2 regions of the Photobacterium angustum genome follow, and region 1 is predicted to be linked to the other one. Evidence: predicted binding sites of a transcription regulator. Region 1 holds the regulator's gene; the other holds the start of a gene.

What was found. The regulator MetJ, encoded in region 1, represses methionine synthesis genes. The targets are predictions, from matches to a motif close to TTAGACNTNTANANGTCTAA.
Region 2: a site for MetJ is predicted at 1,521-1,540, ahead of metN (methionine ABC transporter ATP-binding protein MetN). Genes of this name have one in related genera too.

What each region holds. Positions count from the first base shown of each region.
Region 1 covers NZ_MSCJ01000001.1:2,707,050-2,710,674, forward strand. Annotated here, with positions in the region: gene BTO08_RS12270 (bifunctional aspartate kinase/homoserine dehydrogenase II) at 1-317, opposite strand, end outside; gene BTO08_RS12275 (O-succinylhomoserine (thiol)-lyase) at 317-1,483, opposite strand; gene metJ (met regulon transcriptional regulator MetJ) at 1,790-2,107, shown strand; gene BTO08_RS12285 (malic enzyme-like NAD(P)-binding protein) at 2,186-3,433, opposite strand.
Region 2 covers NZ_MSCJ01000001.1:2,247,301-2,250,925, reverse strand. Annotated here, with positions in the region: gene BTO08_RS09955 (methionine ABC transporter permease) at 1-342, opposite strand, end outside; gene metN (methionine ABC transporter ATP-binding protein MetN) at 332-1,366, opposite strand; gene gmhB (D-glycero-beta-D-manno-heptose 1,7-bisphosphate 7-phosphatase) at 1,629-2,183, shown strand; rRNA gene BTO08_RS09940 (16S ribosomal RNA) at 2,664-3,625, shown strand, end outside.

The DNA of each region.
Region 1 (3,625 bases):
TAGCGAGCAATCGTTGATAAATCATCATGTAGCAATTCAATCAAACGTTCTGCTGTCGGTGAATAAAGCAAAGACTCAATTAATTGTTGCTGATAGCTGCGGACAGATAACAAGGTCTCATGGGCTTGACGACCATCTTTTTCTAGTTGCGCTAACCATAATATAAGTTGGTTTGTTGTCTTTCCCGCGGCTGACACAACAATTAAATCTTCATTGTTTGAATACTCCGCCAGAATATCCGCTACTCGGCGATAGCACTCAGGATCAGCTAAGCTACTACCGCCAAATTTATGTAATTGGCGTAATGCTTTTGTCATTAGTGAGCCTCCGCCGCGAGTTTAAAGGCTTGATCAAGATCTTCTATTAAATCACGAGGGTCTTCAAGACCAACCGAAAGACGTAATAATGAGGTGGTGATCCCCGCTTCTGCCTGTGCTTCATCAGACATTGCACGGTGAGTCATACTTGATGGATGCGCAATTAAGCTTTCAGTGCCACCTAACGACTCAGCCAGTGAAAACAGCTTTAACTCTTTCACAAACACTTCAAGTTGGGTTTGATCACCCGCAAACTCAAAACTCATCATAGAGCCAAAACCTTTTTGCTGGCGCTTGGCAATCTCATGACCAGGATGTGATGGAAGGCTTGGATGATAAATAGTGCCCACCATCGCCTGTTGCTGAAGGTAACCTAATACCGCGACACCATTCTCTTCATGCATTCTCATACGCGGTGATAATGTACGTAGACCTCGCAGAGTTAGGTAAGCATCAAATGGTGCGCCAGTTGCACCAATGCAGTTCGCCCACCAAGCAATGGTTTCTGCCATTTCGGCATCTTTTGAAATCAGTACCCCACCAACCACATCCGAGTGACCATTGAGGTACTTAGTTGTTGAGTGAACAACAAAGTCTGCGCCTAATTCAATTGGCTGTTGTAGTAACGGCGATAAGAAAGTGTTATCTACAGCAACAAGACAACCCACGGCTTTTGCTTGCTGACACAGCGCCGCAATATCAATCACACGCACTAATGGGTTAGATGGCGTTTCAACCCAGATTAATTTTGGTTTTTTTGCTAAAGCGGCAGCCAGTGCTTCTTGATCAGATTGATCAACAAACTCAACCTTAAAGTCACCTTTATTGGCGCGAGTATTAAATAATCGGTGAGTACCGCCATAACAATCATGCGGCGCAACAATCAAATCATCAGGGCCTAATAATGCCGTTACTAATAAATTCATCGCAGCCGTACCACAACTGGTAACAACACCACCTGCACCGCCTTCCATCTCACTAAGCGCATCAGCTAACGTATTTCTAGTTGGATTACCTGAACGAGAATAATCATATTGCGGTACTTCGCCAAAAGCTGGAAAGCTATAGGTCGACGTTAAATAAATAGGAGGAACAACAGCGTTATATTGAGAGTCAACATCAATACCGGTTCTTACTGCAATTGTCGCCAGTCGCTTATCACTCATACAAACATTCCTTGTCGGGGCAGGATTTAAACCCAAGATAATAAATTTATAACAACTTTAACCACTACAAAACAAGACGTCAACACATCTGGACGTCTATATGTCTTTGCTTATGGCAGTAAATCCCGCTAAAATTCAGCCATAACAAAATAATGGTAACAACCTTACTGTAATTTTTCTGTTCAATACGGGACAAAACCGCGATGTTCACGTAATATCGCCGCCCTACAATCCCCCGTTGCTAACAGAAAGTGTCGATTCCTGTTACCACCATTATTAACCCAAATATCGCTGAGAAGGTAGAACATGGCAAAGTGGAATGGCGAATATATTAGCCCTTACGCGGAACACGGTAAGAAAAACGAACAAGTAAAAAAAATTACTGTTTCGATTCCATTGAAGGTGCTTAAGATTCTGACAGATGAACGTACTCGTCGTCAGGTGAATAACCTTCGCCACGCAACAAATAGCGAATTACTTTGTGAAGCCTTTCTTCATGCCTACACAGGTCAACCGCTTCCCACTGATGATGACATTCGTAAAGATCGTCCAGACGATTTACCTGCAGAAGCAAAAGCATTAATGGATGCGATGGGCATTAGCTACGAAGACATTAATGAATAATTATTGCAGTACTATGTATACTAAAAAACCAGCCTAATGGCTGGTTTTTATTTGTTTATCATCAATGCAATAGCGCGATTACACTTCCATATAACCCATAGGCATCTCAATACGCGCTACGCCTGAATCAATGGCCGCTTGTGCGACAGCTTTTGCGACACGTGGTAATAAACGCGGATCCATCGGTTTTGGAATAATATACTCTCGGCCAAATTCAAGGTGTGATGCACCCGAAGCCTCAAGCACACTTTGTGGTACTGGCTCTTTCGCTAACTCTCTAATTGCATGAACGGCAGCTAATTTCATTTCATCATTAATTTGACTTGCACGCACATCCAATGCTCCGCGGAAAATAAACGGAAAACACAGAACATTATTCACTTGGTTAGGGTAATCAGATCGCCCCGTTCCCATAATTAAATCATCTCGAACTTGATGAGCTAATTCTGGTTTTATTTCAGGATCAGGGTTAGAACAAGCAAATACAATAGGGTTTTCAGCCATTAGCGCTAGCGCTTCAGGTGGTAATAAATCAGGGCCTGATACACCAACGAAAATATCGGCTCCCGCAATCACATCTTCTAATGTGCGCTTATCTGTATTGTTAGCAAATAGCTGCTTATATTCATTTATATCATCACGGCGAGTATGAATAACGCCTTTACGATCGAGCATATAAATTTTTTCACGTTGCGCGCCACATTTTATCAATAGCTCCATACACGCAACAGCAGCAGCTCCCGCTCCCAAACAAACAATCACCGCTTCACTAATTTCTTTACCTTGTAGCTCTAAGGCATTGATCATACCTGCAGCTGTGACAATCGCCGTACCATGCTGATCATCGTGAAACACGGGAACATTACAACGTTCAATTAAGCGCTGTTCGATCTCAAAGCAATCTGGCGCTTTAATATCTTCTAAATTAATGCCACCAAAGGTATCGGCAATATTTGCAACAGTATCAACAAACTCATCTATAGTGCGATGTTTTACTTCAATATCAATTGAGTCAATACCAGCAAAACGCTTAAAAAGTAATGATTTACCTTCCATAACAGGCTTAGAGGCTAACGGACCTAAATTACCAAGACCCAAAATAGCGGTACCATTGGTGATCACCGCGACCATATTACCTTTCGCGGTATATTTATAAACGTTATCAGGATCTTGAGCGATTTCCCTAACGGGCTCAGCAACACCAGGGCTATACGCTAAAGCAAGGTCTTCAACCGTATTAGCAGGCTTTGTCAGTGCAACGGCTATTTTTCCAGGAGTAGGAAGGGAATGGTAATCTAGAGCTTGTTGACGAAAATCTTCGGTCATAGTGATATTTGAGCCTCAACGCTGACATTTATAATGGCAAATTACATCTATGTGTAATTCGTATTTGTTATTAAATCATATGCCATTAAGTATTAATTTCCCAGCTTATAGCCAACAAGTTTTATACATTTAACCAACAGTTATTCTTTACATATTTTATTGAAGCATAAAAAAAGGGATGCTTTCGCATCC
Region 2 (3,625 bases), 460 kb from region 1:
AAAAGGGATAGCACCAACAGCAAGAGGAACTATCGCAGCAGCAGTACCAATTGAGCTACCAACAACAAAGCGGGTAAAAGGAATAATCGCAACTAGCAGAATAATAAAAGGAATAGAGCGACCAATATTAACGATGATGCCAAGGATATTATTAACGGTAGTATTCTCTAACAAGCCATTTTTCTTTGTTAAATGAAGGGTGACACCCAAAGGAATACCAATAACAAAACCAATCAGTCCAGACACAAACACCATGGTTAATGTTTGTCCTAATGCTTCAATGAGTAAATCAATCAAGCGGGTATTTTGTTGCCACCATAGGGTTAAATCATTAAGCGACATAGCCAAGCACCTCAACATTCACTTTATTTTGACGTAGAAAATTGACAGCATTCTCAACAGAGTCTTGATCACCAAAAAACTCTGCTAACATCAGTCCAAATTTTACTCCTCCCGCATAATCCATATCCGAACTGAGAATACTGATATCTAAACCAAATTTACGTGTTACTTGGCTGATCAGTGGCGCATCAACAGAAGCACCGGTGAACTCTAAACGAATAAGAGGGTATGAGTTTTCTACTTGAGTTTTTGTCATACGGGCTTGGTAATCAGCAGGAATCGACAAATCCAATGTTGAACGAATAAAGTCTTTGGCTAATTCTGTTTTGGGATGTGAGAAAATATCTCCTACAGATCCTTGCTCAACTAATTTACCGTCACCAATAATCGCCACTTCACTACAGATACGCTTCACTACATCCATTTCATGGGTAATAAGCAAAATAGTTAGGTTTAGCTTTCGGTTAATTTCTTGCAGTAGCTCTAGAATCGAATGTGTGGTGGCAGGATCCAATGCGCTAGTGGCTTCATCACAGAGTAACACTTTTGGATCAGAGGCTAACGCACGAGCGATCGCGACACGCTGCTTTTGTCCACCACTTAAATTTGCTGGGTAGCTTTGGTGTTTATCCTCAAGGCCGACTAAAGCCAGTAACTCTGTCACTTTTGTTTTTATTGTCGCTTTATTGGTATTGGCTAACTCAAGAGGCAAAGCAACATTATCAAAAACTGTGCGAGATGAAAGTAGATTAAAATGTTGGAAAATCATACCTATTTTACGACGAGCCAAAGTGAGTTTTTGATTCGACAGAGTAGTGAGGTCGACGCCATCGACAATCACTTGCCCATTAGAAGGGCGCTCTAATAAATTAACACAACGAATGAGGGTACTTTTCCCTGCACCGGATGAGCCAATAACACCAAAGATAGTACCTTGCTTAATCGTAAGGTTTATATCGCTTAATGCGTTTATAGCCTTATCACCTTGATAGAAGACTTTATTGAGTTGCTTTATTTCTATCATTGAACGTCCTGCTCCTAGATAAAACTATTGTATGATCTTGAAAAACTATTGTATAAATTTATGGTTATTTGTTTTATTAGGGTTAAATAAGTAATCAACCTGAAATGATGATGCTATGTGCTATCATAAAAACTGTCAATAGCTATTTTTACGGCTAGACGTCCAAACGGCTATGTTGTGAGCGTTAATCAATAACGAGTACTTTTCATAATTAACTCGTGCCATAATCTAAAAAATTTATGATTATAAGAGGGCTATTCTTTTGGCCAAACCAGCAGTCTTTATTGACCGTGATGGCGTGATTAATGTTGATCACGGCTATGTACATACCGTTGATGATTTCGAATACATTGAAGGTGTATTTGACGCATGTAAAAAATTCAAAGAGATGGGTTATCTACTCGTATTGGTCACTAACCAATCAGGTATCGCTCGCGGTATGTTTAGCGAAGATGAATTTACTTCATTAACAGAGTGGATGGACTGGAACTTTGTAGATAATGGTGTTGAGTTTGACGGTATTTACTATTGCCCGCACCACGCAACAAAAGGGCAAGGTGATTACTTGCAAGATTGTGATTGCCGTAAACCAAAACCAGGTATGTTTATTTCAGCTCGCGACTTCTTGAAAATCGATATGTCACAATCTGTAATGATTGGTGATAAAGCGGATGATATGAAAGCTGCTACTGCTGCTGACGTTGCTCTAAAGGTACTCGTACGTACAGGTAAGCCAATCACTGAAGAAGGTGAAGCGTTAGCAAACGTAGTGTTAGACAGTATTGCTGATGTTCCAGCTTGGTTGGCTAAACAATAAAGTAAAATGCTATTGCTGAATTAGTAATAGTAGAAATCAATGAATATAAACAAAGCAGCGAATATTACGCTGCTTTGTTGTTTTTAAATGATTGGTAGTGTTATTACGTAAAAAACGATCGAACAAATGCGTTTTTGATTAAAATTCACCCAAACGATCTCGGCCTAATAAAAAAAGCCAAAAAAACTATTGTCAGCTAAAAAAATCCCCCTATAATGCGACCTCACTGACACGGAGCAAGCCACTGGCTAGCAACGAAATCAGTATTGTTCTTTAACAATTTGACCATGCAATCTGTGTGGGCACTCGTTGAAAAGTTAAGTCGAAAGATTTATCAATGATACTAGTGACCAATACAAATAACTCATCTCTTTATAGAGAAGGATTATTTGGCACAGTCAATTCAAATATCCTAACTAGCTTCTAGTTAGCGGTATTTTAACAGTATTCATTGAGCCGGTCGAAAGACCAACAAAACTTTAATTGAAGAGTTTGATCATGGCTCAGATTGAACGCTGGCGGCAGGCCTAACACATGCAAGTCGAGCGGTAACAGATTGATAGCTTGCTATCAATGCTGACGAGCGGCGGACGGGTGAGTAATGCCTGGGAATATGCCCTGATGTGGGGGATAACTATTGGAAACGATAGCTAATACCGCATAATCTCTTCGGAGCAAAGAGGGGGACCTTCGGGCCTCTCGCGTCAGGATTAGCCCAGGTGGGATTAGCTTGTTGGTGGGGTAATGGCTCACCAAGGCAACGATCCCTAGCTGGTCTGAGAGGATGATCAGCCACACTGGAACTGAGACACGGTCCAGACTCCTACGGGAGGCAGCAGTGGGGAATATTGCACAATGGGGGAAACCCTGATGCAGCCATGCCGCGTGTATGAAGAAGGCCTTCGGGTTGTAAAGTACTTTCAGTTGTGAGGAAGGCGTTGATGTTAATAGCTTCAGCGTTTGACGTTAGCAACAGAAGAAGCACCGGCTAACTCCGTGCCAGCAGCCGCGGTAATACGGAGGGTGCGAGCGTTAATCGGAATTACTGGGCGTAAAGCGCATGCAGGTGGTCTGTTAAGCAAGATGTGAAAGCCCGGGGCTCAACCTCGGAACAGCATTTTGAACTGGCAGACTAGAGTACTGTAGAGGGGGGTAGAATTTCAGGTGTAGCGGTGAAATGCGTAGAGATCTGAAGGAATACCGGTGGCGAAGGCGGCCCCCTGGACAGATACTGACACTCAGATGCGAAAGCGTGGGGAGCAAACAGGATTAGATACCCTGGTAGTCCACGCCGTAAACGATGTCTACTTGGAGGTTGTGGCCTTGAGCCGTGGCTTTCGGAGCTAACGCGTTAAGTAGACCGCCTGGGGAGTACGGTCGCAAGATTAAAACTCAAATGAATTGACGGGGGCCCGCACAAGCGGTGGAGCATGTGGTTTAAT